Regions from separate parts of the Plantactinospora sp. B6F1 genome, predicted to be linked through region 1. Evidence: riboswitches for the same ligand, from Rfam matches in the RefSeq annotation. Region 1 holds a riboswitch; each other region holds the start of a gene.
What was found. A riboswitch is a leader RNA that binds a small molecule or an ion and turns the genes downstream of it on or off. The one in region 1 is predicted to bind cyclic di-AMP.

Region 1 (7,732 bases):
TGGTCCGGCCCGGCGCCACCTGGTCGCCGCGGTGGAAGGTCGACCAGCCCGCCGCCACGCTCTGGTATCACCCGCACCCGCACGGCGAGACCGCCGAGCACGTCTACCGGGGACTGTCCGGGATGTTCATCCTGGACGACGAGCCGTCGGCCGCGCTGGCGCTGCCCCGCCGGTACGGCGTCGACGACATCCCGGTGATCGTGCAGGACCGGCAGTTCACGTCCGACGGGCGATTCGACGACAGCGGTTCGTTCGGCGGCGTCGGCATCCTCGGAGACACACTCCTGGTCAACGGGACCGTCGGGCCGTACCTGGACGTCACCACCGAACGGGTCCGGCTGCGGCTGCTCAACGGCTCCAACGCCCGGACGTACGACTTCGGCTTCGCCGACAACCGCGCGTTCGACCTGATCGGCACCGACGGCGGCCTGCTGGAACGCCCGCACCGGACCGGCCGGATCCGGCTCTCCCCCGGCGAGCGGGCCGAGGTCGTGGTGTCGGTGCGGCCGGCGGAGCGGTTGGTGCTGCGCAGCTACCCGCCGGACCAGGGCGTCGGCTTCCCCGTCGACCGCTTCACCGGCGGCGACGACACCTTCGACGTACTCGAACTGCGGGCCGCCGGCAGCCTCACGCCGGCACCGGAGACGCCGGACCGGCTGGTACCGGTCGAACGGCTCGACCCGGCGTCGGCCGTCGAGACCCGCCGGTTCCAGTTGGCCGGTTTCCAGATCAACGGTCGGTCGATGGACATGGACCGGATCGACTTCGCGGTCACCCGGGACACCACCGAGATCTGGGAAATCAAGAAGTTGGACGGCATCCCGCACAGCTTCCATGTACACGACGTGCAGTTCCAGGTGCTCTCGGTGGACGGTCGGGAGCCGCCGCCGGAGCTTCGCGGCTGGAAGGACACCGTGCTGCTCGCCGCCGGGGACTCGGTGCGCATCATTGCCAGGTTCGCCGACCACGCCGACCCGAACATGCCGTACATGTACCACTGCCACCTGCTGGCACACGAGGACCAGGGGATGATGGGGCAGTTCGTGGTGGTCGAGCCCGGCCAGCGACCGGGACGACCGCCGAGTGGGCACGGCCACGCCCACGGCTGAACCAGCGGGCTCCGCCCGGCGGCACGGTCGTCGGCGGAGCCCGCCCCGGTGCGTCGGCCGGCGGAGCCCGCCCCGGTGCGTCGGCCGGGGGAGCCCGCCCCGCGTGCATCGGCCGGGCGGGAGCCCGCCCCGCGTGCGTCGGCGTGGCCGAACCCGAAAACGTGCCGCACGAGGCCTTCCCGGTTAGGTTGTTAGGCGTGTTGGGCCTACCCGCGCACGTGACCGCCTGCCTCTTCGACCTCGACGGCGTACTGACCCAGACCGCCCGGGTGCACAACGCCGCCTGGGCGGAGACCTTCGACGACTTCCTCCGCCGCTGGGCCGAGGCCACCGGCGAGCCGTTCCGGCCGTACGACCCGGGCGACGACTACAACCGGTACGTCGACGGCCGCCCCCGGGCCGACGGGGTGCGGACGTTCCTCGCCTCCCGGCAGATCACCCTGCCGGAGGGCCAGCCGGACGACCCGCCGACCGTCGACACCGTCAACGGGGTGGGCAACCGCAAGAACGTCATCCTGCTCCAGCGGATCCACGACGACGGGGTGCTGCCGTACCAGGGATCGGTGGCCTACCTGCATGCCGCGCGGGCCGCCGGGCTGCGTCGGGCCGTCGTCTCGGCCAGCGCCAACGCCCGGGACGTGGTCGCGGCGGCCGGGCTCGAACCGCTGGTCGAGGCCCGGGTGGACGGCGTCGTCGCCCGACGGGAAGGGCTGCGCGGCAAGCCCTGGCCGGACACCTTCCTGGCCGGCGCCGCGCTGCTCGGGGTCCGCCCCGACCGGGCCGCGGTCTTCGAGGACGCGCTGGCCGGGGTCGCCGCGGGCCGGGCCGGCAACTTCGGTTTCGTGGTCGGGGTCGACCGGGTGGGCCAGGCCGACGCGCTACGCGAGCACGGCGCCGACATCGTGGTGCGCGACCTGTCCGAACTACTCCCCGAGGCGGATGGCGGCCACCCGGCGGCAGCCGGTCGGGGCGGTGCCGGAACGGCGGGGGCCGGGCCGGAGGTGGTCCGGTGACTGCGAGGAGGCGCCGATGATCCGGGAACGGGCCTATCCCGTCGAGCCCTGGCGGGTCCGGGAGACCCGGCTCGACCTGGACGTACTGGCCCAGTCCGAGTCGGTGTTCGCGCTCTCGAACGGGCACATCGGACTGCGCGGCAACCTGGACGAGGGCGAGCCGCACGGCCTGCCGGGGACGTACCTGAACTCCTTCTACGAGCTGCGGCCGCTGCCGTACGCGGAGGCGGGCTACGGCTTCCCCGAGTCCGGCCAGACGATCGTCAACGTCACCAACGGCAAGCCGATCCGGCTGCTCGTCGACGACGAGCCGTTCGACGTCCGCTACGGCGAACTGCTCAACCACGAGCGGGTGCTCGACCTGCGTGCCGGCACCCTGCAACGGTCGGTCGAGTGGCGCTCTCCGGCCGGGCGTACCGTGCGGATCTGCTCGACCCGGCTGGTCTCGTTCACCCAGCGTTCGGTAGCGGCGATCGAGTACCGGGTGGAGCCGGTGGACGGCCCGATGCGGCTGATCATCCAGTCGGAACTGGTCGCCAACGAGCAGCTTCCGGCGCAGAGCCGGGATCCCCGGGTGGCGGCGGTGCTGGAGTCGCCGTTGCAGTCCGAGGAGCACCTGGTGCACACCGACGGTGCGCTGATGATCCACCGCACCAAGGCGAGCGGACTGCGGGTGGCCGTCTCGATGAGCCACGAGGTGTACGGGCCGGAACGCAAGCTGGTCGGCACCGAGGCGTACGAGGACTGGGCCCGGACCACCGTCACCTCGGTGATCAAGCCGGGTGAGCAGCTTCGCCTGGTCAAGTTCGTCGCGTACGGCTGGTCGAGCCGCCGCTCCCGCCCGGCGCTGCGCGACCAGGTGGCGGCGGCGCTGGCCGGCGCCAAGTTCTCCGGCTGGGACGGGCTCTGCGCCGAGCAGCGCGGCTATCTCGACACCTTCTGGAACGACTCCGACGTGCAGCTCGAGGGTGACCCGGAGGTGCAGCAGGCGGTCCGGTTCGGACTCTTCCACGTGCTCCAGGCCGGCGCCCGCGCCGAACTGCGGCCGATCTCGGCGAAGGGGCTGACCGGGCCGGGGTACGACGGGCACGCGTTCTGGGACAGCGAGATGTTCGTGCTCCCGGTACTGACCTACACCCTGCCGTCGGCCGTCGACTCCGCGCTGCGCTGGCGGCACTCCACCCTGCACCTGGCCCAGGAGCGGGCCCGGACGCTGGGACTGCGCGGCGCCGCGTTCCCGTGGCGGACCATCCGGGGCCAGGAGACCTCGGCGTACTGGCCGGCCGGCACCGCCGGATTCCACATCGCCGCCGGCATCGCCGACGCGGTGCGTCGATACGTGCAGGCGACCGACGACGAGCAGTTCGAACGCGAGGTCGGGCTCGAACTGCTGGTGGAGACCGCGCGACTCTGGCGCTCGCTGGGGCACCACGACCGGCACGGCCGGTTCCACCTCGACGGGGTGACCGGGCCGGACGAGTACACGGCGGTGAAGAACGACAACGTCTACACCAACCTGATGGCCCAGCGGAATCTGCTGGCCGCCGCCGACGCCGCCGCCCGGCATCCCGAGGAGGCGTGGAAGCTCGGCGTCGACGACGAGGAGACGGCCGCCTGGCGGGACGCGGCGCACGACATGCACGTCCCGTACGACCGGGACCTGGGCGTGCACCCGCAGGTGGAGGGCTACACCCGCTTCCAGGAGTGGGACTTCGCCGGCACGCCGCCGGAGCAGTACCCGCTGCTGCTCAACTACCCCTACTTCGACCTCTACCGGAAACAGGTGATCAAGCAGGCCGACCTGGTGCTGGCGATGCACTGGCGCGGCGACGCGTTCACCGACGAGGAGAAGGCGGCCAACTTCACCTACTACGAGCGGCGTACCGTCCGCGACTCGTCGCTGTCGGCGTGCACCCAGGCGGTACTGGCCGCCGAGACCGGGCACCTCGAACTCGCGCACGACTATCTGGGCGAGGCGGCCCTGATGGACCTGCACGACCTGAACCAGAACACCCGGGACGGCGTGCACGTCGCCTCGCTGGGCGGGGCCTGGATCGCCCTGGTGGCCGGCTTCGGCGGGATGCGCGACCACACCCAGACGCTCTCCTTCGCCCCCCGGCTGCCGAGCCGGATCGACCGGCTGGAGTTCTCGCTCCGCTACCGGGGCGTGCACCTGCGGGTCGACGTACGGCGGGACGAGGCGACGTACTCGCTGCGCGACGGCGAGCAGGACGACGCCCTGGAGTTGCTGCACCACGGAGAGAAGGTCCGGATCAGCTGCGAGGAGTCGGCGACCCGGCCCATCCCGCCGGCCCGCCCGACCGGCCCGCAGCCGGCCCAGCCCGCCGGCCGCGCCCCGGCCCGCCGCACCCCGGAGAGCGAGCCGAGCTGACCCGCCCCGGGGGGCCGGCGGACCTAGATCAGTGACAGGTGTACGTGGTTGGTGTGGTCGCTGGACGGGTCGCCGTGCGCCCCGCCGTACGACTTCCAGCCGGTCGTCGGCAACCAGATCTGCCGGTACCAGATCACGTACAGCACACCGAGCCGGTCGGCGTTGCGGACGAAGAACGCGGCGAGGTTGTTGCCGTACATCCGGTCGGCACCCTTGGCGGCACCCCGGAAGCCGCCCTTCTCGGCGGAGAAGTCGCAGGCCCGCCCCTTCGGGTGCTCGTACGGGCCGCCGGAGCGGTAGCAGCCGGTGAACCGGGTGAAGCCGGCCCGGCGCGCCTCGGTGTAGGCGTGCAGGGTGCGCGGGGTGACGCAGCCCGTGGTGGTCGGGTCGGGCAGGCTGCACGACTGTGGTGGCCAGGAGCCGTCGGCGGCGCGTGGCGCCGGCCGGGCCACCGGTGACCTGGCGTTGACGAAGCCCCCGGTGGAGGCGCCACCGACCTGGGCCAGCGCCCGCTCGGCGGCCTGCTTCTGCCGCAGCATGATCGTGAGCTGCCGGCGCTCCTCGAGTACCTCGGCGTCCAGCGCCTGCTTCGCCCGGGTGGCCCGCTCCCGGGCCTGGTGCAGCCCGCGCAGCGCGTCGTTGTCCCGCAGGGCCACCGCCTCCAGGCCACGGGCGCGCTCCAGCAGTTCGTCGGCCGAGCCGCTGTGCAGCAGTACCATCACCGGGCCGATCCGGCCGGTCCGGTACGCCGCCCGGGCCACCTGTTCCACCCGGGGGCGCAGCTCCGCGATGCGTGCCTGCACCCGGCGGAGTTCGGCGGCGATCCTCGCCTGCCGAGCCTGGGCGTTGGCCAGCGCGTTCTTTGCCTGTAGGTAGCCTCGGCCGGTCGATTCGAGCAGGTCGCGCAGGAGCGGCGTGTCGCCCTCGTCGCCGAGGATGGCGGGGCTGTCCGCCTCCGCCACGCCGGGCCGGAGCGCCGCCCCGGTGAGCGCGCCGAACGTGGCGAGCAGGGCCAGGGCCAGCGGTAGCCGCCGACGTGTGGATCCGGTCATGCATGTCCCTCCGTCGCCCGCCTACCGAGTTAGCTGACGGGTTCGGGACGGAACAAGTCCCTACCGCGGTTGCGGACTCACCCCACCTACCTGGGTCCCCGGCTCACCCGAGAGTGATTCGGCGGCGGTCACGCCGGCGCGGAGGGGTGCGCCACCGGGCGAGACCGGGGTCAGCGTACCTGATCAACTGGGTCGAACAGGTGGATTTCGGAGTGATCCGGCGTGGAAATTGCCTCGGGGCGTGCCGGGAGGTACGTCGGCGGTGCCGGTGCGACGGACGGGCTGGAAATCGAGGGCGATCTTGGTAGCCTGATCCGCCGCCGGGCCCTCGGCGGCCTCCGTCGCCACCCCAGAGGGGAGTATCCATGCCTCGGCGTCTTCGATCGCTCCTGCTCGGCGTCATCGTCGCGGCCGGCTCGGGCATTCTGCCCGCCACCCCCGCCGCCGCCTCCGTCGCGACCGTCACCAGTGGTGACAGCACCGTGCTCTTCCTGCGGCCGAACCTCGACCCGGTGCCCGATTCGGTCTACGCGACCCCCGACCCCGGCCGGAACGGCGCGCGCTTCCTTCCCTACCAGACCCCCGGGCTCCGGGATCAGATCGCCGACCTGGTCGCGCTCGCCGCCCCCGGCTCCACCGTGTACGGATCGCTCTACACCTTTTCCGACCAGGGAATCACCGACAACCTGCTGGCGGCGCACGCCCGCGGCGTCAGCGTACGGCTCATCGTCGAGGCCTGCACCAGCGGCACCACCGCGTCCTGCGGGGCGCTGTCCAACCAGGTGAACCGACTCGTCACCGAGCTGGGCAGCTACCGTGTCGGCGCAGGCGGATCCTGGACCTGGCAGTGCCGCATCTCCTGCTCGTCCGGCGGGACCGGCATCAACCACAACAAGTTCTGGGTGTTCAGCGAGCTCTCCGACGGGCGTACCGACGTCACCGTGGTCAGTTCGGCGAACCCGACCAAGCCCCAGCAGCAGATGTGGCAGAACCAGGTGCGGGTCGACAACGACCCGGCGCTGGCCAGCGCTTTCCGCAGCTACGTCGGCCGGAAGCTCCAGGTCACCGGAACGGCGAAGTCGTACGAGCGCGGGCACGTCGACGCGGGCAGCACACGGCTCTGGTTCTCGCCACGCGAGTTGCCGAGCGCCAGCGAGAGCGCGACGATCGCGGAGTCGTTCAACCCGCAGAGCAGTCGCTCCGACATCGTTGCCGCCGCCATCGACGACGTGCAGTGCTCGACCGGCAGCTCCGACGACATCATCCGGATGGCCATGTGGGGTTTCCGGGCCGCCCGGCCCGAGGTGATCGACGCGTTGGGTGACAAGCAGGCTGCCGGATGCACCGTCGAGGTGGCCACCGGCGAGCACCAGGACGCGTTGCCCGGCCTGACCGCACGCGGCATCGGTGTCTACGCGATGGATCCCGGCGGATGCCGGCAGTCGTTCTTCACCGTCGAGGCCGGGGTCAACGGCGAATGCTCCGACGGCAGCATCCACTCCAAGTACCTCCTGGTCCAGGGTGTGTCCCGCAAGGACAACCAGCCGCACCGGTACGTCTACACCGGCACCCAGAACCTCACCAACGGCGCGTTGAAGAAGAACGACGAGACCTTCATGCGCCTGGACAACCCGGAAATCTACGACGGATTCGTCGCCGACTTCAACGCCATCAAGAACGCGGCGGTGACCATCTCTCCGGACCGGTACCCGAACGCCGGGTTCGCGACCGCGAACGCCGTGGCGACCGGTGACCAGTTCACCCCCGCGGTCGCCTCGATCCGCGACTCCGCCGGCCGGAACGTCACCGTGTCCGCGTTCGCCTCCGGCACGGCGAGCGGGCTGAACAACGAGATCCGGCTGGGCCGGTTCGTCGACGGAGTCCGCCGGTCCGAGGTGGTCGTGCGGACCGGAGGCAGCACCAGATGGAACTACCGCACTCCGGATGTGGGCCTCGCCAGCACCGGTGACGCGGTGGTGACCTGGGCCGACGACAGCAACGGCAACGGCGGGTACGAGATCCGCGCCCGCCGGGTTCGCCCGGACGGCACCTTGGGCCCGGTGGTCAACGTGAACTCGATCGCCGACGGTGACCAGAGCGAGCCGTCGATCGCGGTCCTGCCGGACGGGCGGTACGCCGTGACCTGGCAGGACGTTTCGACGGCCG
Region 2 (7,732 bases), on a different contig from region 1:
GTCGGCCGGGGCGCCGACCTCGATCGGTGGCTCTGATCCGAGCGTCGTGGCGGTCATCGATCCTGTCTAACCGATCCACGCCGGCTCGGCGAGGTGTTTACCGGCTGGTTACCCTCGGAACTGGGGACGGGTTCGGGCCCGACCCGATGGGGAGGACAGGACAGATGGCAGACCAGACGCAGCCGTGGGCCGAGCGGACCGTCGAGATGCCGCCCGGTGCGGAGGGACCGGGGATGCCGCCGGGGACCGAGGGATTCCGGCGGGGTGTGGCGCAGGTCGGGGTGCCGCGGCCGCGTACCGAGCCGGAGGCGCCGCACGAGCCGACCGGCACCGGGTGGCCGGTGATGGAGCAGGAGCGGCAGCAGCTTCCGCCCGGCTACCACTGGCGCCAGCTGCGCATCGGACGGCACTGGAGCATGATGGGCGGCCTCTTCGCCTTCGTCTGCTGGGGAATCTGGGCGATCTCGTCGCGGGGCGACCTGACCAGTCCGGTGGTCACCTTCGTGCTGACCCTCTTCGTCGCGGTCGGCCTCTTCGCGCTGGCCCGGCTGGTCGGCCGGGTGGTCTGGGAGCGTCAGCTCGGCCGGATCCGCCGCAGTGCCCGGGGCGCGCACCTGGTCACCGGGATCTTCCTGGCCGGGGTCGGGGTGGCGTACCTGCGCCAGACCGGGTGGGTGGTCGACCTGTGGAACTGGGTGGCCGGGCTCGGGTGACAAATCACAATTTGGTCACTCGATAGTTACTGAGCGCGTGGCGTCCGATTACTCGGCGCTACTATTCGGTCTCCGTCCTCCACTGGAGGTTGTGCACGGTGACCCTGCTCAGCGTGATAGTCCCGGTCTACCAGGTGCGGGCGTACCTGGCGGACTGCCTGGACTCCATTCTCGACCCGTCCTTTCCCGACCTCGAACTGGTGGCGGTGGACGACGGCTCCAGCGACGGCAGCGCGGCGATCCTGGCCCGGTACGCCGAACGCGACCCCCGGCTGGTGGTGGTCACCCTGGACCGCAACCAGGGGCTCGGGACGGCCCGCAACACCGGCCTGTCCCGGGCCACCGGCGAGTACGTGTGGTTCGTCGACGGCGACGACTGGCTGCCGGAGGGGAGCCTGCGGGCCGTCGCCGAGCGGCTGACCCGGACCCGGCCGGACCTGCTGATCACCGCCTACACCCGGTACTACCCGAACGGCGGGACCCGGCACCTGTCGCTCTCCCAGGTCGGTGCCGGGAAGCCGGTGCCGGAGACGTTCACCCTCCGGGAGCGCCCCGGGCTGCTGTCGGTGCTGCACATCACCTGCAACAAGGTGATCCGGCGCCGGTTCCTCCTCGACCTGGGCCTTGGGTTCGAGCCCGGCTGGTACGAGGACGTCTCGTTCAGCTTCCCGCTGATGCTCGCCGCGCGGCGGATCACCCTGCTGGACCGCTGCTGTTACGCCTACCGGCAGCGCCCGGAGGGCGCGATCACCGCGACGGTCAGCGAACGGCACTTCGAGGTCTTCGCGCACTGGGACCGGGTGCTGGCCGGCCTGGACGCCGACCCGGCGGTGTCGGCCGAACTGCGTCACCTGATCTTCCAGCGGATGATCTGGCACCTGTTGCAGGTGCTCGGCCATCCCCGGCGGGTGCCGCCGGGCCGCCGCCGCGAGTTCTTCGCCGAGATCGTCACCCGGTACCGGGCCCACCTGCCACCGGCGGGCTACCAGCCGCCGGGCGGTGCCGCCGGACTCAAGCACCGGCTGGTCGGTCGCGGTGCGTACGGGCTGTTCACCGCGCTCCAGGCCGCGCGGCGGGCGCACGTCGGCGTGGTGACCCGGGTCCGGCACCCGCGCTCCGGAGCGCGGCCGGCGGTCGGCACCGCCGCCTCGGCCCCGCCGCCGGTGCCCGGCAGTCGTGCCGAGGCGGTACCCGGCGAGGTGACCGATCGGGTGGGCTGACTGTGGGCTGAGCACGGCGGCGCCGGATCAGCCGTGCTCGCCGAGCGGGCCGACCCGCCAGCCCCGGCGGAGGCACTCCTCAAGCAGGTACGGCAGCGCGGCGAGGCTGGCCTGCCAGGAGCCCGGCGCCGAGGTGCAGTCGGAGTCGTGCAGCAGTACGGTGCCGCCGCCGGACAGCCCGGCGCGCAGCGTGTCGAGTACCGAGGTGCGGGTCGCCGACCGGGTCCAGTCCCGCCCCCAGCAGGTCCAGAGCACCGGGGTCAGGCCCAGCCGGCGGGCGGCCATCAGGGCGGCGGTGCTGAGCACCCCGTACGGCGGGCGGAAGTACCGGGGCGTCCGCCCGGTCACCGCGCCGATCAGCTCCCGGGTGCGGGCCAGGTCGCGGTAGGTCGCGTGCGGGCCGCGGAGCAGCAGGTTCCGGTGCGCCCAGCCGTGCACCGCCACCTCGTGCCCGGCGGCGGCGAGGTCCAGGCCGAGTTCGGGTGCGCGGGCCAGCATCGACCCGAGCAGGAAGAACGTCGCCCGGGTCCGGTGCGCGGCCAGGGTCTCGACGAAGAGCGGGGTGGAGGCCGGGTCCGGGCCGTCGTCGAAGGTCAGCGCGACGTGGCCCGGAGAGCCACGTCCGCTCAGCCGGGGAAAGAACCTCAGCCGTACCCCGGGCAGCACGGTCAGCGCCGGTACCACCTGGGCGGCCAGCGCGGCACCGACGGTCGTCGCCGGTACCGCGCGTCCGCGCACTCGTTCCTCCACCCGCCGCACCATCGCGGACGCGGATACCCGCGCGGCCGGTCTTCATCCTCATCCGCCACGGGTGGCCCGGCCAGTCCGGCCCGGGTCTTCCGGGGGCCGACCGAGTTTGCGGGGGCGCCGATCGGGTAGCCGGCGCGCGGCGCTCCGGGGAGATGCGGCGCTCCGGGGAGGTCCGGGGGTGCAGGCGAGTTCGACACGCCGTGCCGGACACGTAGTCCGCCGTGCCGCGTGTCGCGGCACCGGGTTGTGGTGACCGTGGGTCTGCTCTCGGCCGGCACCGTGGCCGGTGGCCGTGCGGCACAACACCCTGGCGCCCATGGTGACCGGAGAATCACCGACTGACCAACCTGGACACGTTTCCGCACGTCGAGCGGGTGGGAACGCGCTTGGTAAATAGCCGACAGCAGCAAGTCGATAATGGCGGACAAAGCATGCTCTTCGATGCGTCCGAAGCGCAGTGATTACTGATAGTCGTTGCCCGACAACGCCTTTGGCCATGATTGGGTCTTGCCATTCGAGAAGCGAAACCGGGTATGCTGTCTGCCGTTCATAGCCGCCGGATGCCGCGTGGCGCCGGCGCTGATCGCCGCCTAATCGCCACACGGCGAGCCGGGGACCCACGCACCCCTGGGGTGAATCCGCGACAGCGGTAGGGACCACTTCCATCCCGAACCCGTCAGCTAACCCGGTCGGCGGCCGACGGAAGGGATACATGTGAGGGCACCCCTACGCCGAACACTGGCGACTGCCCTGGCACTGCTCACCGCCGCAGCACTGGTCATGGTCCCCTCGGAGGCGTCGGCGGCGCCAGCGCCGAAGCCGGCTCCTGAGGAGGAGGCCGACTCACCGGTACTCGGAGAGGTGCTCGCCAGCGCAGGCAAGCGGCTCGCCGAGGCGAAGGCCGAGCGCGTCAAGTCCCAGCGGCGGCAGCAGCAACTCGGCACCCAGTTGAAGCAGGCGGAAGCCCGCCTCGCGGCACTCACGCCGGAGGCGAGCGAGATCGCGGCCGAGTCGTACCGCAGCGGCAAGCTCAGCGCGATATCGATGCTGCTGACCAACAACTCGTCCGACCCCTCGGCCAGCTCGTTCATGGAGCGGGCGTCCGCGCTCAACGAGTTGAACATGTTCAACAACAGCAAGATCCGCGCGCTCAACCAGGCGCGGGACGAGGTCGGTGCGGCCAAGAAGGCGATCGACGAGGAGGTCGCCAAGCAGGCCGCGCAAGAGAAGATCATCAAGAAGCAGCAGTCGGACGCGGCGAAGGCGCTCGCCCTGGTGGGTGGCAACTCGCGCCCCGACAAGGGGCTGGTGGCGGCCACCTCGCCGGTGGCCAGGCCGGGGCCCGGGATGGCGGACGGCTTCCCGGGGCTGCCCTGCAACAAGAACGACCCGACCACCAGCGGCTGCGTCACCGCCCGGACTTTGCACATGTACAACGAGGTGCGCCGGGCGGGCTTCAAGAGGTTCGTCGGCTGCTACCGGCCCGGCGGGCCGTTCGAGCACCCGAAGGGCCGCGCCTGCGACTGGTCGCTGCGCAACTCCGGCTTCAGCCGGGCCGCCAACGACGACCAGATGAAGTACGGCAACGACCTGGCCGCGTTCCTGATCCGCAACGCGGACCGGCTCGGCATCCTCTACGTGATCTGGTACAAGGAAATCTGGTTCCCGGACCGGGGCTGGAGTTCCTACAGCGGTCCGAGCGACCACACCGACCACGTGCACGTCTCGATGCTGTAGCCCGAGCAGCACAACAGCCCGCGCAGCACAACGCCACCGCCCCGCCACCTGGCCGCCAGGTCGCGGGGCGGTCGCGTTGTGCGGACAGGTGCCGCGCCGACTGGCATCATCGGCGGATGGTCACCATCGAAGTCGTCCGTGGCGACATCACCCGGGAACGCGTGGACGCGATCGTCACCGCCGCCAACGAGTCGCTGCTGGGTGGTGGCGGTGTGGACGGTGCCATCCACCGCGCGGCCGGTCCCCGGCTCGCCGAGGCGGGCGGGGCGCTCGCACCCTGCCCACCCGGCGAGGCGGTGGCGACCCCGGCGTTCGACCTCGACCCGCCGGTCCGCAACGTCATCCACACCGTCGGTCCGGTCTGGGCGGGCGGCGGATTCGGCGAGGCCGAGGTGCTGGCCTCCTGCTATCGCCGCTGCTTGGCGGTCGCCGACGAGGTGGGTGCGCGCAGCGTGGCCTTTCCGGCGATCGCCACCGGGGTCTACGGCTTTCCTGCCGACCAGGCGGCCCGGATCGCGGTCGATACGCTCCGGTCCACGCCGTCGGCGGTCGAGTCGATCCGACTGGTCGCCTTCGACGAGCAGACCCGCACGCTGCTGCGGGCGGCCCTCGACGGGACCGGCCCGGCCGGGCCGGCAGCCTGACCGTCCGAGCCCGGGCCGGAACTCCAGACACCGGACGACCGGTTCGCCGGTGGGCGGCACACCGCCCCGGCGGCTCAGCCCGCTCCAGTTCCCCGGCCACGTACGACTCAGCCTTGACCATCGCCGGTGCCGCGTGGCAGCGGCCGCGCGGCACGTCCAGCCGCTCCACGTGCCGGCGTAGCCGCCCCTCGTCGACGCAGGCCCGTACCGTGGTCAACCGCTCGGCCGTCGCGGAGGGCAGCGGACGTAGTCGGGGGTGGGCGGTGAGGAGCATCCTTTGTCTCCGTGCGCGAGGTCGCCGGGTTCCGTCCACCGCGATCCTGGCCGCCCCCGCAACCGGCGTCGGTGCCGGCACCGGCCCTACGAGCCGGCGGCTTCGCCGCGGTGGCTCCCGGCCGGCACGGCGCCGGACTCCGGAATGGAGCCCGGTCCGGTCACCGGCAGCGCCAGACGACGGCCTGGACCGTGCCCGTCGCGTCGTTCGACTGTCCGGCGACGGTGCGTCCGTCGTCGCTCAACGTCGTCGGGATCGACGGGTCGCCCGGGTCGTGGCCGGCCAGGTCCGGCAGGACCACCGGAGCGGCGCCGGTGACCAGCACGGCCCGGCCCTGCGGGTCGGTGCCGACCTGCCAGCCGTGCGCGTTCACCGTGCTCGCACCGTGCTCCAGCTCCCCGAAGACCCGCGTTTCACCGGTCCGGACGTTCCACCGGACCGACCCGACCCGGCTGCCCTCGCCCCGCTCGCCGCTGCCGCCGCGCAACCGGGCGGCGCGATCCTGGCGTACCCCCGCCGAGGAAGTCACCGCCGGGTCGCCTGCCGACCGGCCGAGGCCGTTGCTGGCCACCCCGGTTGCCCAGCCGTTGCGGATGGCGAAGACCCGTGCGGCCGCGGCCGGCGCACCGTCGAGGCTCGGCATCGGCAACTCGAGACGACGTTGTTGATGTCCTCGCCGGCCTGCCGGGCAGGATCGAGTTCACCCCGGCCGTGGCGGGTCGGACCCGGTTCAACCAGTCGGCGTGGCACGCCTGGCGGGCCGGGTTCCGGGAGTGCGCGATGCTCGCCCGAGGCTGCGAGTACGGCAGCACCGATGCCGAGGCGCAAGCCCGCCTGGAGGTGTGGACTCTCACCGGTACCGGCCCGTACGCCGAGGACGCGATGAGGGGCGCGCGGGCCGGGGTGGCGTTCGCCGTCGACACCCCGCCGGACGACGGCATGTGGCAGAACCTCAACGACCCTGCGTGGCTCGCCCGGCGCTACGCCGCGAGCCGATGACCACCCCTGCGGCGCCGTTGGTGCTCATCGAACCGGCGGCCGGGTCGGTCGGCGGTCACTGGTTCCAGGCGGCTATCCGCCTGGCTCGGCAGTGCGCCGCCGAGGGACGTGCCTGCACGGTCGTCGCCCTCGGGGGTATCGAGCCGACCGCCCGCGCCGCTCTGCACCGGGCGGGAGCCCGCGTCGTCGGACGTGTCGGCCGCGAGCCGGCCGAGCGTTCGTTATGGGCGGCTAGTCGGCTGCTCGGTCGCGTCAGCCGGTTCACGGGCCGGCTGCCGCACCGCCGGCTGCCGCACCAGATCGGCGCTCTCGCCCGGTGTTTGGCCGAAGCGGCGGCGCTGCGGACCGGTACCCGTGGCATCCGGACCGGCAGGCCGGTTGTGGTCGTGCTGTCGGCCAGCGGCGCGTTGCACGGTCTCGCCGCCGGACTGTCCGGCAGAGCCCATATCCGGGTGGTGCACGAGGTTCCTACGACCGAGGACCGCGCGCTACGCCTCATCGGCCGGCTCGCGTCCGCCCACCTCACCCGGGTCCGCGTGGTGTGTCCCACCGAGGCGGTCCGGGCACGGCTGGCGCACCTGTTCCCCGGGCTGCCGGTCGGAGTCTGGCCGTTCGCGCTGGCGGATGCCGAACCGCGCCTCAGCGACGCCGAGCGCACCGCTGCCAGGGCCGATTTCGGTCTCCAGCCCGACGACACGGCGCTTGCCCTGGTCGGCGGGTGGTGGCCCCACAAGGACATCGCCACCGTCGCGGCGGCCCTGGCCCGGCTGACCCGTCCGGTCTGCGTACTCGTCGCCGGGCATCCCGTCGACCCGGTGTTGCTGCGCGGCCTTGCCGCCGCCGTGGATGGCCGGGTGCACGCGCTTCCCGGCGCGGCACCTCGCTGGCACGTCCGCCGCGTCTACGCCGCCGCCGATGCCGCGATCGTGGCCCGGCGAGCCGGTGTCGGCAAGGAGAGCGGCCTGATCGCTGACAGCGTGGTCCTCGGCGTGCCGCTGCTGGTCTCCGACCACGACCCCGCCACCACCGGCCTGCTCGGCAACCGGCCGTGCGTGCGCCTGTTCCGCACCGCCGACCCCACCGATCTCGCCTCAGCGATCACCGACCTGGCCCGCCGGCCGCTGCCTCGCCCGGAACCGGGCGAGGCAGCCCATCTCGGACTGCCCACCGCAGCGGCCACGCTCGCGTTCTGGACCAACCTGGCCACCGACCTCGGAAGGACTCAATACCATGCCGATCCCGCCTCTGATCGCCGTCATCGGGCCGGTTGAACCCGACCTGCTCACCGCGTTCGTCGGGCACTATCGCGCCCACGGTGTGCACCGGTTCCTGCTCGCCTTCCACTTTCCCGACCAGACCACTGACGGCGAGCGCGTCCGGCTCCTCGACGCCTGC
Region 3 (7,732 bases), on a different contig from region 1:
TCGTGGCTCCATTTGACGTACGGCTCGGGGAGTTGGGTCGGACGCACATTCGTCAGCATCGGCTCGGACAGGTTCATCGTCCGGGTCTGCTGGCCGGCGGTCACGATCATTGGTGTCTTGTTGTGCCAGGCGGTGACCAGGCTCCCCATGCCGTTTCCGGTGCCGGGTGCGGTGTGCAGGTTGACGTGCACCGGCCGGCCGCTGGACTGGGAGTAGCCGTCCGCCATCGCTACCGCGGAGGCCTCCTGAAGGGCCAGAACGTAGGCGAAGTCGGCCGGAAAGTTCTTCAGGAATGGCTCCTCGGTGGAGCCCGGGTTGCCGAACAGGGTGGTCAGGCCGAGGGAACGGAGCAGGTCGTAGGTCGCTTCGTGCACCGTTGTCATCGGAAGGAGCCTCCTGGAGTCCTCGTCCCATCCTCGGACCACCGGGCTAAGCCGGTCATTTCCGTCATACCGCACCCGTACATGATCATGCTGGTTTATCTGGCTGGTCGCTCGGGGCCCGGCGGCCGGCCGCGCGATGTCCCAATCGCGTTCTGGGTCACTGTTTTCGCTGTTCAGCAGGGTTGGCAACGGCAGAAGGCGGCCAGTAATCTCGGCGCGTCTGGTCCGGCCCCTTGGTCACCATCTGGTGACACCGGAGCAGACCCGCCGAGTCGTTAGGTAACGAGCCGGGGACCCACAGTTATCTGGGGTGAATCCGCGAGCCGCTGGCCCGTGGTAGGGCGGCCTTCCCGCCCGAATCCGTCAGCTAACCCGGTAGGCGGTGTCGGAAGGAGTACGTGTTCGTGCCGCACCACCCGGGCCCTGGCCCGTCCCCCCGGTTCCCTCGCTGCGTCGCGGTCCCGCGCCCGGCCGCCGCGACCGTCCCGGACCACTCGGTCCCCGGGCGGCACCCGAACCTGACCCGATAGCGGTCTGTGCCGCCGAAGTCGTCGACGCGCGGGCGCCGCGGGGCCGCCGGCCAGCTGGCCGAGAGTTCCCGCTGAGGCCGTCAGCCGGCGGCGACGGATCGTGGTGCCGCTGATTCCACAGGTACGCCGAAAGCGGCGCTACCGCCGGTCGGCGTGCCACCGGTCCGCTCGCACCATCGGTCCGTTCCGCCGAACGTTTCTCGGCGGGCCGCCCCGTGCGACTCCGTGCGATTTCACGGCACATTCCGGCAGCGACAGAAACGCCACGTCATTCCTTGCCCCCCGGTGTGGGTGACGCGCATTTCCCCTGGAGGAAACGTTGAAGCACGCGATTAACGGACGGTTCAGGACCGCCATGTCGGGCCGGCGCAACCGGCTCGCGCTCGCCTCGGCCGCGGTGCTCGCCGCAGCCGCGTCCACCGGAGTCGTCCTGACCTCGACCGGCTCGACGGAGAGCCCGCAGACCTCGACCGTCGCCGTCGCCGATCACGGCAGCCCGGCGGCGGGACAGGCCGGAGCCGCCACCGCCGCCCCGGGCGGCACCAGCCCGGACAGCACCGCCCCGGCAACCACCAAGCCGGCGACCCCGTCGCAGCCGGCGACCACCGAGCCCGCCCCGGCGGCCAGCAAGGCGACCAGGGCCGCCCCGGTCAGCAGCCCGAGCAAGCCACCGGCGCCACCCGAGTCGAAGCTGCTGGACTACCGGTTCCAGGCCCAGATCAACGGCTGGTACTGCGGCCCGGCCGCCACCCGGATCGCGCTGACCGTCCGGGACAAGCAGCCGAGCCAGGACGCGGTCGCCGCCGACCTCGGCACCACGATGAGCGGCACGAACTCGGCCCATGACACCACCCGGGTGCTGAACAAGATCATTGGGACCGATGTCTACCGCACCACCGCGATCCCCGGTGGCGCCGCCACCCCGGCCCAGATGGACCAACTCCAGGCGGACGTGGTGCGCGCCGTCACCAGCGGGCACGCCGTGGTCGTCAACATCGCCGGCTCGGCCACCGACCTCGCGGGCGGCTGGCACAGCTACCCCGGCGGGCACTACGTGACCGTGGTCGGCTACCGCGACGACGGTCGTACCGTGAAGATCGCCGACCCGGCCATCCCGGGCGCGGACAGCCACTACTGGATGACCACCATCGACCTGGCGAACTGGGTGGCCACCCGGGGCTACTCGTCCTGACCCCCCCCGCCCGCCGGTAGCGACAACCCAGACGCCGGCCCGCCCCACCCACCCGGACGACCCGTGCCGACCGGGATGTGGGGCGGGCCGGCGTCCTCTTCGGGGCGCGACCAGGCCCGCGATCAGGGGTTGATCACTGGCCCTCCCACACCGCCTGGGCGCCCGTGTCGCCGGTGCGGAACACGTAGTAGAGGGCGATCCCCGCCGCCGCCAGGGACAGCACAGCGAGCACCAGCGTCAGCAGCATCGGCGCCCCCTTGGCAGTCGTGCCGGCTGCGCCGTCCCCGTCCGCCCCACCGGTCGGCGCCGCGGCGGCGCCGCGGGGCTTGACGAGGACGACCAGCGCCAGGGCCAGCACCCCGAGCGCGATCGTCGCGAACAGGGTGTTGGTACCGAGGTCCTGGTGCTCCGCCAGCCGCGGGACGTACTCCGGGCTGACCCGGTTGCGGGACTCCAGCCGGGCGAGGAACCGGTCACCGGAGAGCTTGGCCATCAGCGCGGCCAGCGGGGTGGCGACGGCGAGCAGTCCCAGCACCCAACGCAGGTGCGGGCGGACGAACGGGACGAACGCGTACCCGACCGTGGTCAGGGCGAGCAGTGGCACGAACACCACCGCGAGATGGACCAGGAAGGGGTGGGCGGGAATGCCCATGAACTCCTCAAGCACCGGCGCTCCTCGGCGACAGATCGGCTGCGAAGACAGGGATGGACGGCAGACGTATGGACGGGGCGGACAGCCGGCCCGGATGCCTGGCGGCCCGGCGTCTGGCGGACTGGCGGCTTTCGAGAACGTTGACATGGTGCCCGCGGTGTCGACCCTTGACAAGGGTCGGACCGCTACGTGCCGGGGTCCGGTTCATCGCCGGTTCGGTTCACAGCGGACGGACATCCGCCTCGGGGGTGGGTGCCGGCTCGCCGACGGTGTACTCGGCGTACTCGGCGATCGGGCTGAAGCCGAGCCGGTCGTACAGCTTGTAGGCGGCGGTGTTCTCCGCGACGACGTTCAACGCCACCGTGTCGACGGTTTCCAGCAGCCGCCGGCAGAGTGTCGCCACCACCGTGCTGGCCAACCCCTGTCCCCGGTACGCCGGAGCCGTCGTCACGTTGCCCAGCGCGGCCACCCGGTAACGGGGCGACCAGACGTGCACCCCGGCGACGGCAATCAGTTCGCCGTCGCGGCGCAGCCCCACGTAGTGCCCGGTCTCGACCATCCGGGGGTCGAACCAGTTCCCCGGGTAGGCCGCCCGGTAGAGCGCGGTCAGCTCCGGTAGGTCGGCCTCGGTGAGCACCTCGCCGCCGGGCGCCACCCGAGCCAGCCGGTCCGGGTCGGTGAGCGCCATCTTCAGGTGCAACCCGCGCGACCTGACCGGGTACTTCCGGGACAGCACCGCCGCGCCGCCGGGGGAGAGGTGTGCCTCGAAGTGCCGGGGCAGCAGCGGGAGGAGACCGGTGAGCAGTTCGGTCAGCACCGCTGGCGAGCGGTGCAGCGCCAGCAGTACCGGGGTGGGCCCGCCCCGGTAGAGCAGCGCCACCGCGTCGTCGTACCGGTACCAGGTGGTGTACGGCCAGTAGAAGTCGTCGAGGTCGCCGAGTTCGTACGCGTGCAGGTGGGGATCGCGGCGCAGCAGGTCGGCCAGTTCGTTCCGGTCCTGACTGGTCCTGATCGTCGTCACCGACGCATCATGGCACAGCCGTCGATCGACCTCAGGAGACCGGTGCGGGGCGGGGCGACGGCACCGGGCGGGCCGCCCTGGCGCCGTCCACCTGCCGGCGGGCCTCCTCCAGGAACCCGTCGGCGTAGCGCTGCTCCGGGAAGTCGCCGAGATAGCGGGTACGGGTCTGCCACCGGACCTCGGCCAGCGGATCGCTGCCCAGCAGCCGGTCCAGTACGTCGTCCAGGTTGGACATCTGCGAGTCCAGCACGTACCCCGAGCCGGCCAGCGGGAACCCCTCGACGAACCGGTCACCCTCACCGACCCGGTCCGTGACCGCGTACGGCTTGCCGGAGTAGAGGTAGTCGGAGATCACCGCGGAGACGTCCGAGACCAGCGCGTCGGAGGCGTTGACGCAGTCGACCAGGGTCATCTTCTTCGCCGCGTCGGCGCCGAAGACGTGCTGCCGCCCCGTGCTGGTCCGGTGCTCGGCGAGGAGTTGCTCGATCCGGGCGAGTTGCCGGGCCGAGGCCGGGTTCTGCGAGGTGTAGGGGTGGGCCCGCAGGATCACCGTCACACCCCGGTCCAGCAGCCCGCGAACCAGGGTCTCGCCGACCGGCAGCGAGCAGTGGTCGACGTCGGCGTTGTGACCGGTCCAGGTGGGCGTGTAGAGCACCACCTTGTCGGCCCGGTCCCGGATCGGTTCCCGGCGCACCGCGATCGACTCCACCTGCGGCCGGCCGACGATGGCGAACTTCTCCCGGGGGATGGTCACGCCGTTGCGGGCGTACCGGTCGATCGCCGCCTGCCCGGCCACGAAGATCCGATCGAAGATCGCGGAGACCGGGTTGGCGCTCGGCGCCTTGTCGCTGTCGCCGTGGTGCAACTGGATGTGCGTGAGATGCGCGAAGCGGATGCAGTGGCTGTTCTTGGCGCCGTGGTTGACATAGAACGCCACTCGCAGGCTCGGCACGATCGCCTCGTCGATCGAGCGTGGTGTCGGGCAGACCACCACCGGCGCACTGGTGGCGGCGGAGATCGCCGGCAGGAAGTTCGGCTCCCGGAGCAGCACCATGAACGGCCGCCCGATCCGCTCCAGGTACGGCAGCCACATCATGACCTGGTATTCCGAGCCGGGCGGTGCGGAGAAGTAGAGCAGGAACTCCGGCTGGTGCCGGCGGAGCGCGTGGGTGACCGCGCTCTGCCCGCCGGAGGGACGCAGCCGGCGCAGTGCGATCGGCCCCACCGCACCGACCGTGGCGGCCGCGCCGACCAGCACGGTGAGGACCAGAGCGGGCCAGACCGGCAGGGTCAGCGCCGCCATTCCGGCGAGTACCACCAGCAGGACCAGGACCGCCGGCCCGAGCCGGTCGGCGACGAGCAGCGGCGACGACCGTACGCCGAGGTTGGCCGAGCGCACCTCCAGCTCGGCGGCGTCCCGCAGCGGCCGCTCGGTCAGGGTCAGCCCGAGCAGGGCCACCCCGGTGAGCGCCAACGCCACGGAGTTCCATCCGGCCTCGGGGACCCGGTGGGCGTACCCGACCAGGATCCCGGCGATCAGCAGGACCGGCTCGGCGACCAGGTCGGCGCGCGGGTTGACCCGGCGCTCCAGCCAGACCGCGACGGCACCGGCCGCCGCCAGGGCGAGGCCCGGCAGCTCGGCCGAGGTGAGGGCGAGGACCAGGAAGGACAGCACGGCCAGGCCGGCGCTCAGACACCGGACGGTCAGTTTCCTGACCAGATCGCCACGCATGCGCTTCCTTCCTGGGACGGACCGCCGGAGGGGTGATCGTCGCCGGACGGTGATCTCGGAGGTGCGGACCCGGCTAGGCGGTGCCGACCCGGGGCGGCGGCACCAGTTCCGTGGAGCGTTGTCGGCCGATCCGGTCGGGTCCGGGCTCCCGGCCCGAACCGTCCGACCGGCGGCCGGAGTCGCTGCCGTCGGGTGCGGCGGACCGGCCGCCGGAGTCGCTGCCGTCCGGCCCGGCGGACCGGCGGCCGGTCTCGACGCCGCCCGGCTCGACAGACTGTCCCGCGGCCTCCGCCGGGGGGGCGCCGGGGGAGCGGCGGACGTCGACCACCTGGCCGGTCAGCCCGGAGAGCAGCACGTCCAGCGAGACCCGTGCCACCGTGTCGGCCGCCAGCAGGGTGTGCTCCGGTTCCTCCCCGAACGCCCGGGTCCGCATCGGGGTCGCGGTCCGCTCCGGGTTGACGCAGTTCACCCGTACGCCGAACTCGGACCACTCGTCGGCGAGCGCCTGGGTGAGGTTGACCACGGCCGCCTTGGTGGCGGAGTAGAGGGCGTACCGGGCCCGGCCCCGGGTGTAGGAGCTGGAGGTGTAAAGCAGCAGTTGGCCCCGGGTCTGTCGCAGGTAGGGCAGCGCCTGCCGGGCGATGTCCACCGGGGCGACCAGGTTGACCTGGAGCATCTGCGCGATGGTCGCCTCGTCCATCTCGGCGAGCGCGCCCATCCGGAGCACCCCGGCGGTCACCACCACGTGGTCGATCCGGCCGGTGGCCTCGAAGGCGTCGCGCAGTGCGGCGGCGACGTCCTCGCCCCGCTCCACGTGGGTGCCGGTGCTCGACCGGCTGACCGGGAAGACGTTCGCGCCGTAGCCCCGGGCGACCTCGGCCAGCCGCGCGCCGATCCCCTCGCTGCCGCCGAAGACCACCACCGTGCGGCCGCTGAGCTCCTCGACGTACGCCCGCTCGTCGCGCAGTCGGGGCGCCTGGGCGGCGGCGAGCTGGAACAGCTTGTCGGCAAGGTGTACGTCGACCGGGTGCGTCACCTTGATGTTCTCGTCCGAGCCCTCGATGACCTTGATCGGCACCTCGGGCAGGTAACGGAGCACCACCCCGCAGTCGTCGGTGGCGCTGAAGTCCGGATCCTGCGCGGCCAGCGCGTACGCGGCTCGGATGGTGCCGGACCGGAACGCCTGCGGTGTCTGCCCCCGGCGCAGCCGGGAACGGACCGGGATGTCGGTGATGCAGTCGTCGTCGTCCACCTGGATGATCGTGTCGGCCGACGGGATGGCCACGTCGACGGCGGAGTACGTCCAGAGCGCGTTGACGCACTCCCGGACGATCCGGGGGCTCAGCAGCGGCCGGACGGCGTCGTGGAAGAGCACGTTGCAGTCGTCCGGTCCGATCGCGGCCAGCGCCAGCCGGGTGGTGGCGTTGCGGGTGTCCCCGCCCTCGATCACCTGGCTGACCTTGCGGAAGCCGGCCCTGTCGACGATCTGCCGCGCCTCGTCCAGGAAGCCGGGTGCCATCAGCACGATGATCTCGTCGATCTCGGGCGCGGACTCGAAGACCGTGATGGTGTGTTCGAGGATCGGCTTTCCGGCGATCTTGAGGAGCTGCTTGGGGATGCCGAGGCCGACCCGGGTCCCGGTGCCTCCGGCCAGTACCACCGCCACGGTCCGGGTGGGCCGCCACCGGGCGGCGTCCGGCTGGCCGGCCGGCCGCGTTGCCGGGTCAAGCACCATGCCGATCCCTCACTGACTACCCGCTGTTCCGATGGGTGCTGCGTTGCCGATGACTGCTGCTGTTGCGGTGGTTGCTGCTGTTCCGATGGGTGCCGTCACCGCCTGCCGGGGCGATCGGTCGCGCCGGGCCGCGCGGCCCCTAGGACCCTAGCGCGGCGGGACGGCTCGCCGGTGCCGAGGCGGAGTGGTCCGATCGACACCGGCAAGCCGTCCGGATCACTTCTTCATGAACTTCTCGTACTCCGGCACCACCTCGTCGGTGGGGCCGTCGGCCCGGATCAGCCCGGATTCCAGCCAGATGGTGCGTTCGCAGGTGGTGCGGATCGTCCCGATCGCGTGGCTGACCAGGAACACCGTGCCCGCCTCGGCACGCAGTTCGCGCACCCGGGCCTCGCTGCGGCGCCGGAAGCGGGCGTCGCCGGTGGCCAGCGCCTCGTCGACCAGCAGTACGTCGTGCTTCTTCGCCGCCGCGATCGAGAACCGCAGC
Region 4 (5,517 bases), on a different contig from region 1:
GCTGCCGGTTAGCCCTGTCGCGGTGCGCCGACCGGCGACGGCAGCAGGCGTACGTCGTCCGCGTTCACGAACATGATCCGGTGACCGAACTGGATCTGCACGTACCGCAGGTCGCCCCGGATCACCGTCCAGTCACCCGGTGACGAGCCGTCGAAGGTGCTGGCCCGGTAGTACTCGCTGGGCAGTACGTTGCCGACGGCGTACCGCTGCCCGGCGGCGAGGGTGTACTGCAACGGCGTGACCGCCTGCACCGGCACGCCGGCCGGGTAGGCGTCCGCCTCCGGGTACGCCCTGCCGTACACCGGAATCGTCGCCCGGCCCGGCTTCGGGGTCGCGACCAGCCCGAGCGTCCACTTCGCGGTCGGGTTCGACCTCGGGTTGTGGAACCACGCCTTCTGCCCGAGGTACCAGATCGCGGTCCAGTCGCCCTGCCGGCCGGCGAGCGCGTACGTCTGCCCGGCCGACGCCCGGGCGCCGTGGTCGGAGATGTGCATCGTGTTCGGGGTGCCGTCCGGACGCAGCGCGATGTCGTTGACCAGCGGCGCGTCGGCGGCCGGCGCGGTACGCAGGATCACCGCCGACGATCCCCGGGCCGGGCAGGGCACCCCGGCGGTCTCGCAGCCGGTGAAGGCCGGCCGGTTGGTGGCGAAGTCCGGGGCGATGGTGACCAGGCCGGCGGCCGGGATGCCGATGCCCCGCAGCGGTGCCCTCAGCAGGTCGAAGTAGTGCGACCAGTCCCAGTACGGGCCCGGGTCCCAGTGCATGCCGCGCACGTTCGCCGGCAGGATGCCGGGGACGTTGTCGTGCCCGATGATGTGGTGGCGGTCCAGCGGGATGTCGTACCGGTCGGCGAGGTAGCGGACCAGCTTGGCCGAGGTCCGGTACATCGCCTCGGTGTACCAGGTGCCCTGGGCGGCGAAGCCCTCGTGTTCGAGGCCGATCGCCTTGGCGTTGACGTACCAGTTGCCGGCGTGCCAGGCCACGTCCTTGCCCTTGACATGCTGCGCGATGTGCCCGTCCGCCGAGCGGAGCGTGTACTGCCAGCTCACGTAGGTGGGATCCTGCACCAGCCGCAGCGTGGTGTCGTAGCTGCCCTCGGTGTCGTGGATGACGATGTACTCGATCTTCTGCCGGCCGGGCCGGTCGGAGAGGTCGTGGTTGCCGTAGTCGCCGTCCCCGAACGCCTGGTAGGGCGCGGGGATCCACTCGCAGGAGATGTCGCGGGGGCACTCCAGCCCGTCCGGGCGGGGCCGGCCGGGCAGGCCGAGCCGGTCCAGCCAGGAGCGCTGCGGGACGATCCCGGGTCGGCCGGGCAGGGTGATCCGGTGGCCGTCGTCGGTGGTCCGGCTGGCGCCCTCGGCGATGGTCCGGTACACCTCGTCGGCGAAGGCCGCGGCGGCGTCCGCGCGGTCGCTGCCGGCGTACCGGGCCACCGCGCCGTACCAGGCCGCCGGGTCGCTGGCCGGGCCCGTCGGTGCGGCCAGCGCCCGCTGGTACGACGCCAGCAGCGCCGCCCCGCCCCGGATGTTCGCCGCCGGTTCGGCGCGGAGCAGGTGCTCGTCGGCTCCGGTCAGTGCGGCGGCGGCGTCCAGGGTCTGCCCGCCGGGGGGTGGGGCGCCGGTCCGGTCGGCGTGCGGGCCGGCGGGTCCGGTCGCGGGGCGGGCGGGTCGGGCCGGGTCGCCGCGCCGGTCCTCGCCGTGTTCGGGATGCCCCGGCTCGGCGGCGAGTCCGGCGACGTCGGTGAGGTGCATCGGGCCGTACCCGCCGCTGGTGCTCGGCGTGCCGGCGTTGGTGTCCCAGCGGGATTCCAGATAGGAGACGCCGAGCAGCACGCTCTCGGGTACGCCGAACTCGGCCGCCGCCGCGGCGTACTCCTGTTGCCGGGTGTCGGGGGCCGCGACGGCGGCTGGCGCGGGGCTGGCCGGCAGCAGCGCGGCGGCGCCGGCGATCGCGACCCCGATCGCGAATTTCCTGCTCAGCGGGTGTGTCGTGGGAAGCATCGAACCTCCATGAGCCGGGAGTGGCCTTGATGATCACCCTCCACCCGGGACCGTTGTCGGTCAATACCTGCCGAGCATGCTGCTCACCATGTAGAAATCTTTCACCCACTCCACCACGGATACCGAGCGTGTCCGGCGGACCCGGCGGGGTCCGAACGGCTTTCCCACCGTCAGCGACGGCCCCAATACCTAACGAATCGACTCCAATCACGGGGTTGCGTTTGGATAACACCCTTCTCTAGTGTTGGGGACCGTCGAGCCGACGGCAGGCCGCCTAGCCGGGCGGCGACGTCTCGACACCGCCGAATCGTCACACTCAGCGAACCGGGGACCCGAGCTTCATGGGGTGAATCCGCGTCGAACGCGGTAGGGCGACAATCTTCCCGCCCGAACCCGTCAGCTAACCCGGTAGGCGGGCTACGGAAGAAGGAGTACGGACCCCGGTGGCTCCCCCTGCCCCGCTGCGGTCGTCATCCCTCCGGTCGGCATCCACCGACTCCGGGGACACGAAACCGCGCTCTCGAAGGTCCATTCTCGCCATCGCGATCACCGCACTCGCCAGCGCCGCCGTGCTCTTCACCGGCACGACGCCGGCGCTCGCCGAGCCGACGGTGGCCGAGATCGAGCAGCAGATCGACACCGCCTGGCGCAAGCTGGAACCGGTCGTCGAGAAGCACAACGCCACCCGGCAGGACCTGGCGGCGAAGAAGAAGCAGGCCGCCGCCCTGCAGAAGAAGATCGCCCCGCTCCAGTCGCAGATCGACGCCGCGATGAACCGGGTGAGCGACTTCGCCGTGCAGGCGTACAAGGGTGACAAGGCCTCGGCGGTCAACGCCCTGCTCACCTCGAAGTCGCCGACCGCGCTGGTCGGCCAGCTCTCGGTGCTCGACCAGTTCGCGCGGCAGCAGCAGCGCGAGGTGCAGGCGGTCGTCGCACTCAAGGAGAAGTACGCCGCCCAGAAGGCCCCGCTGGACCGGCTGGTCAGCCAGCTGACCAAGACCGAGGCGGAACTGGCGGCGAAGAAGAAGGAGATCGACGCCGAGGTCGACCGGCTTCAGAAGCTGCGGATCCAGGCGTACGGGAACGGCTCGGCCGGCCCGCTGCGGCCCGCGCCCTGCCCGGCCACCTACCCCGGAGGCGCGGCCGGCAAGGCGGTCAAGTTCGCCTGCGCCCAGATCGGCAAGCCCTACAAGTGGGGTGCCGACGGCCCCGGCTCGTACGACTGCTCCGGCCTGACCCTGGCCGCGTGGGCCAAGGGCGGCGTCTCGCTGCCGCACAACGCCCGCGCCCAGCGCGGCGCGGTGAAGTCGGTCAGCCGTTCCGCGCTACGCCCCGGTGACCTCGTCTTCTACTACGCCAACCTGAGCCACGTCGGCATGTACGTCGGTGACGGCTGGATCGTGCACGCCTCCCGGGCCGGCGAACCGATCAAGATGAAGCGGCTGGGCACCGACATCCACAGCTTCGGTCGACCGGGCTGACGCCTCCCGGACCAGGCCAACGGCAGAACCCCCGTCGCGCGACTGCGGCGGGGGTTCTGCCGTTCGATCCGGGGTTGGCCGGCGCGGGCGTGGCGTCAGTGGGTGGGCCAGGTGCGCCAGTTCTGCCAGGAGCGGCTCGGGGTGGGGCCGCGCTGTCCCTGGTAGCGCGAGCCGTAGACGGCCGATCCGTACGGGTGCGCGGACGGCGACGAGAGCCGGAAGATGCAGAGCTGGCCGATCTTCATCCCCGGCCAGAGCCGGATCGGCAGGTTGGCCACGTTCGACAGCTCCAGCGTGACGTGTCCGGAGAATCCGGGATCGATGAAGCCCGCGGTCGAGTGGGTGAGCAGGCCGAGCCGGCCCAGACTCGACTTGCCCTCCAACCGGCCCGCGAGCTGATCGCCGAGGGAGATCACCTCCAGCGTCGAGGCGAGCACGAACTCGCCTGGGTGCAGCACGAACGGCTCGCCGTCCGGCACGTCGACCAGCGAGGTCAGGTCGTCCTGCTGCACGGCCGGGTCGATGTGCGTGTAGAGGTGGTTGTTGAAGACCCGGAAGAGCCGGTCCAGGCGTACGTCGATGCTCGACGGCTGCACCAGCGCGGGATCGAACGGCTCCAGCGCGAGCGTGCCCGACTTCATCTCGATCACTAGGTCGTGGTCGGAGAGCAGCACCGGATCACCTTAGCGAGTCGAGGGCGGCGATCGGCCGCGACCTCGCCGATGGGTGGGACGCGGGTGGGATCGGGGTAGGTGATCGAACATGTGTTCGATAGAATGTACGCATGGCATCCTGGTCCGAATTCGCCTCTGACGAGCCCCGACTCGCCGACGCGATCCGCGTCCTCATCCAGCAGTACGGCCCGGGTCTCGGCTACCTGGCGACCGTGCGCGCCGACGGTGGGCCGCGGGTGCACCCGGTGTCCCCGGTCATCACCGACGAGGGACTCTTCTGTTTCGTCGTCGACTCCCCGAAGCGGCGCGACCTCGAACGGGACGGGCGCTACGCGCTGCACTCGTTTCCGCCCGAGGAGAGCGACGACGAGGCGTACGTCGCCGGCCGGGCCCGGCCGGTGACCGACCAGGCCCGGGTGGACCGGCTCGCCGGCAACCTGCGGGCCGCGCCGCAGGTCGACTGGCGGCTCTTCGAGTTCACCGTCGACGTGGCGATGGTGGCCCGGCACGGCAGCAACGGCGCCACCCCGCTCGCCGGCGGAGAGCGGTCCGAGCGACCCGCCGTGCAGGTCTGGCTCGACCCGGCCGGTGCCGTCACCGCACCCGAGGGCAGCGTCGCCGGCCCAAGGCGACGCGGCCGGCGCCGGGCCGTCGAAGAGCAGCCGGTCCCGGCGTCCTGACCTACGGCTCCCGGAACGCCTTCCACGCCTTCAGCATTCGGAACACCTGGCCGTACGTGAACTCGTACATGCAGTCGTCGACGGAGTAGTCCATGAAATTGTGGACCGGGTCGAGGCCCGGCCCCGTCGGGCAGGAGTCCCGTCCCTCCGGGCAGCCGAAGGCCGGTTCCGCCTCGGCGGGCGTGTCGAAGACGTGGTCACCCTGGCCCGCACAGCCCTGCTGAAAGGTGTGGTAGAGATTCAGCCAGTGCCCGATCTCGTGGATGGCCGTGTCACCGGCGTCGTACGGCGCCGCCGTGCCGCCCGGCAGCGACTCGGCGAGCACCACCACCCCGTCGTACGGGTCGAGGTCGCCCTTCGGGAAGGTGGCCCAGCCGAGTAGCTGGTCCTCCAGCAACCCGGTGTAGATGTTCAGGGTGTGCTTGCCGCCGACCCGCAGCCCACGCTTCATCTGCGCCTCCGCCGGGCTCTCCGACACGATCGGATACCAGGCCGGGTTGACCACCCGGTTCACCTTCTTCAACCTGAAGCGGAACGGCGTCCAGGCCCCACCGGTACGCCCACCGAAGGCGTCGTTGAGCACCCTCAACTGGGCGCGGATCATCGACATCGGGATGTTCCCGCCGGCCCTGCTCCGGTTCTCGCTGACCACGTGGAACACCACGTCGACGGTGATCCCGAA

Region 2: it holds a riboswitch for cyclic di-AMP, as region 1 does, so the genes downstream of both, ABNF97_RS09150 (VldE C-terminal domain-containing protein) here and ABNF97_RS09755 (VldE C-terminal domain-containing protein) in region 1, are expected to answer to the same signal.
Region 3: it holds a riboswitch for cyclic di-AMP, as region 1 does, so the genes downstream of both, ABNF97_RS16845 (C39 family peptidase) here and ABNF97_RS09755 (VldE C-terminal domain-containing protein) in region 1, are expected to answer to the same signal.
Region 4: it holds a riboswitch for cyclic di-AMP, as region 1 does, so the genes downstream of both, ABNF97_RS03440 (NlpC/P60 family protein) here and ABNF97_RS09755 (VldE C-terminal domain-containing protein) in region 1, are expected to answer to the same signal.

What each region holds. Positions count from the first base shown of each region.
Region 1 is NZ_JBEEAC010000005.1:95,977-103,708, forward strand. Features, by position in the region: gene ABNF97_RS09740 (multicopper oxidase domain-containing protein) at 1-1,109, shown strand, start outside; gene ABNF97_RS09745 (HAD family hydrolase) at 1,307-2,122, shown strand; gene ABNF97_RS09750 (glycosyl hydrolase family 65 domain-containing protein) at 2,139-4,514, shown strand; gene ABNF97_RS09755 (VldE C-terminal domain-containing protein) at 4,538-5,566, opposite strand; cyclic di-AMP (ydaO/yuaA leader) riboswitch at 5,570-5,700, opposite strand; gene ABNF97_RS09760 (phospholipase D-like domain-containing protein) at 5,932-7,732, shown strand, end outside.
Region 2 is NZ_JBEEAC010000004.1:374,100-381,831, forward strand. Features, by position in the region: gene ABNF97_RS09130 (GNAT family N-acetyltransferase) at 1-57, opposite strand, end outside; gene ABNF97_RS09135 (hypothetical protein) at 165-713, shown strand; gene ABNF97_RS09140 (glycosyltransferase) at 812-1,933, shown strand; gene ABNF97_RS09145 (polysaccharide deacetylase family protein) at 1,961-2,671, opposite strand; cyclic di-AMP (ydaO/yuaA leader) riboswitch at 3,261-3,394, shown strand; gene ABNF97_RS09150 (VldE C-terminal domain-containing protein) at 3,398-4,420, shown strand; gene ABNF97_RS09155 (O-acetyl-ADP-ribose deacetylase) at 4,537-5,064, shown strand; gene ABNF97_RS09160 (hypothetical protein) at 5,499-5,981, opposite strand; gene ABNF97_RS09165 (hypothetical protein) at 6,050-6,337, shown strand; gene ABNF97_RS09170 (glycosyltransferase family protein) at 6,334-7,608, shown strand; gene ABNF97_RS09175 (glycosyltransferase family 2 protein) at 7,568-7,732, shown strand, end outside.
Region 3 is NZ_JBEEAC010000011.1:151,057-158,788, reverse strand. Features, by position in the region: gene mdlC (benzoylformate decarboxylase) at 1-383, opposite strand, end outside; cyclic di-AMP (ydaO/yuaA leader) riboswitch at 639-780, shown strand; gene ABNF97_RS16845 (C39 family peptidase) at 1,233-2,105, shown strand; gene ABNF97_RS16840 (DUF2231 domain-containing protein) at 2,239-2,772, opposite strand; gene ABNF97_RS16835 (GNAT family N-acetyltransferase) at 2,978-3,778, opposite strand; gene ABNF97_RS16830 (CDP-glycerol glycerophosphotransferase family protein) at 3,810-5,510, opposite strand; gene ABNF97_RS16825 (SDR family NAD(P)-dependent oxidoreductase) at 5,584-7,245, opposite strand; gene ABNF97_RS16820 (ATP-binding cassette domain-containing protein) at 7,462-7,732, opposite strand, start outside.
Region 4 is NZ_JBEEAC010000002.1:63,620-69,136, reverse strand. Features, by position in the region: gene ABNF97_RS03445 (N-acetylmuramoyl-L-alanine amidase) at 9-2,000, opposite strand; cyclic di-AMP (ydaO/yuaA leader) riboswitch at 2,291-2,431, shown strand; gene ABNF97_RS03440 (NlpC/P60 family protein) at 2,444-3,481, shown strand; gene dcd (dCTP deaminase) at 3,577-4,155, opposite strand; gene ABNF97_RS03430 (pyridoxamine 5'-phosphate oxidase family protein) at 4,266-4,835, shown strand; gene ABNF97_RS03425 (zinc metalloprotease) at 4,837-5,517, opposite strand, start outside.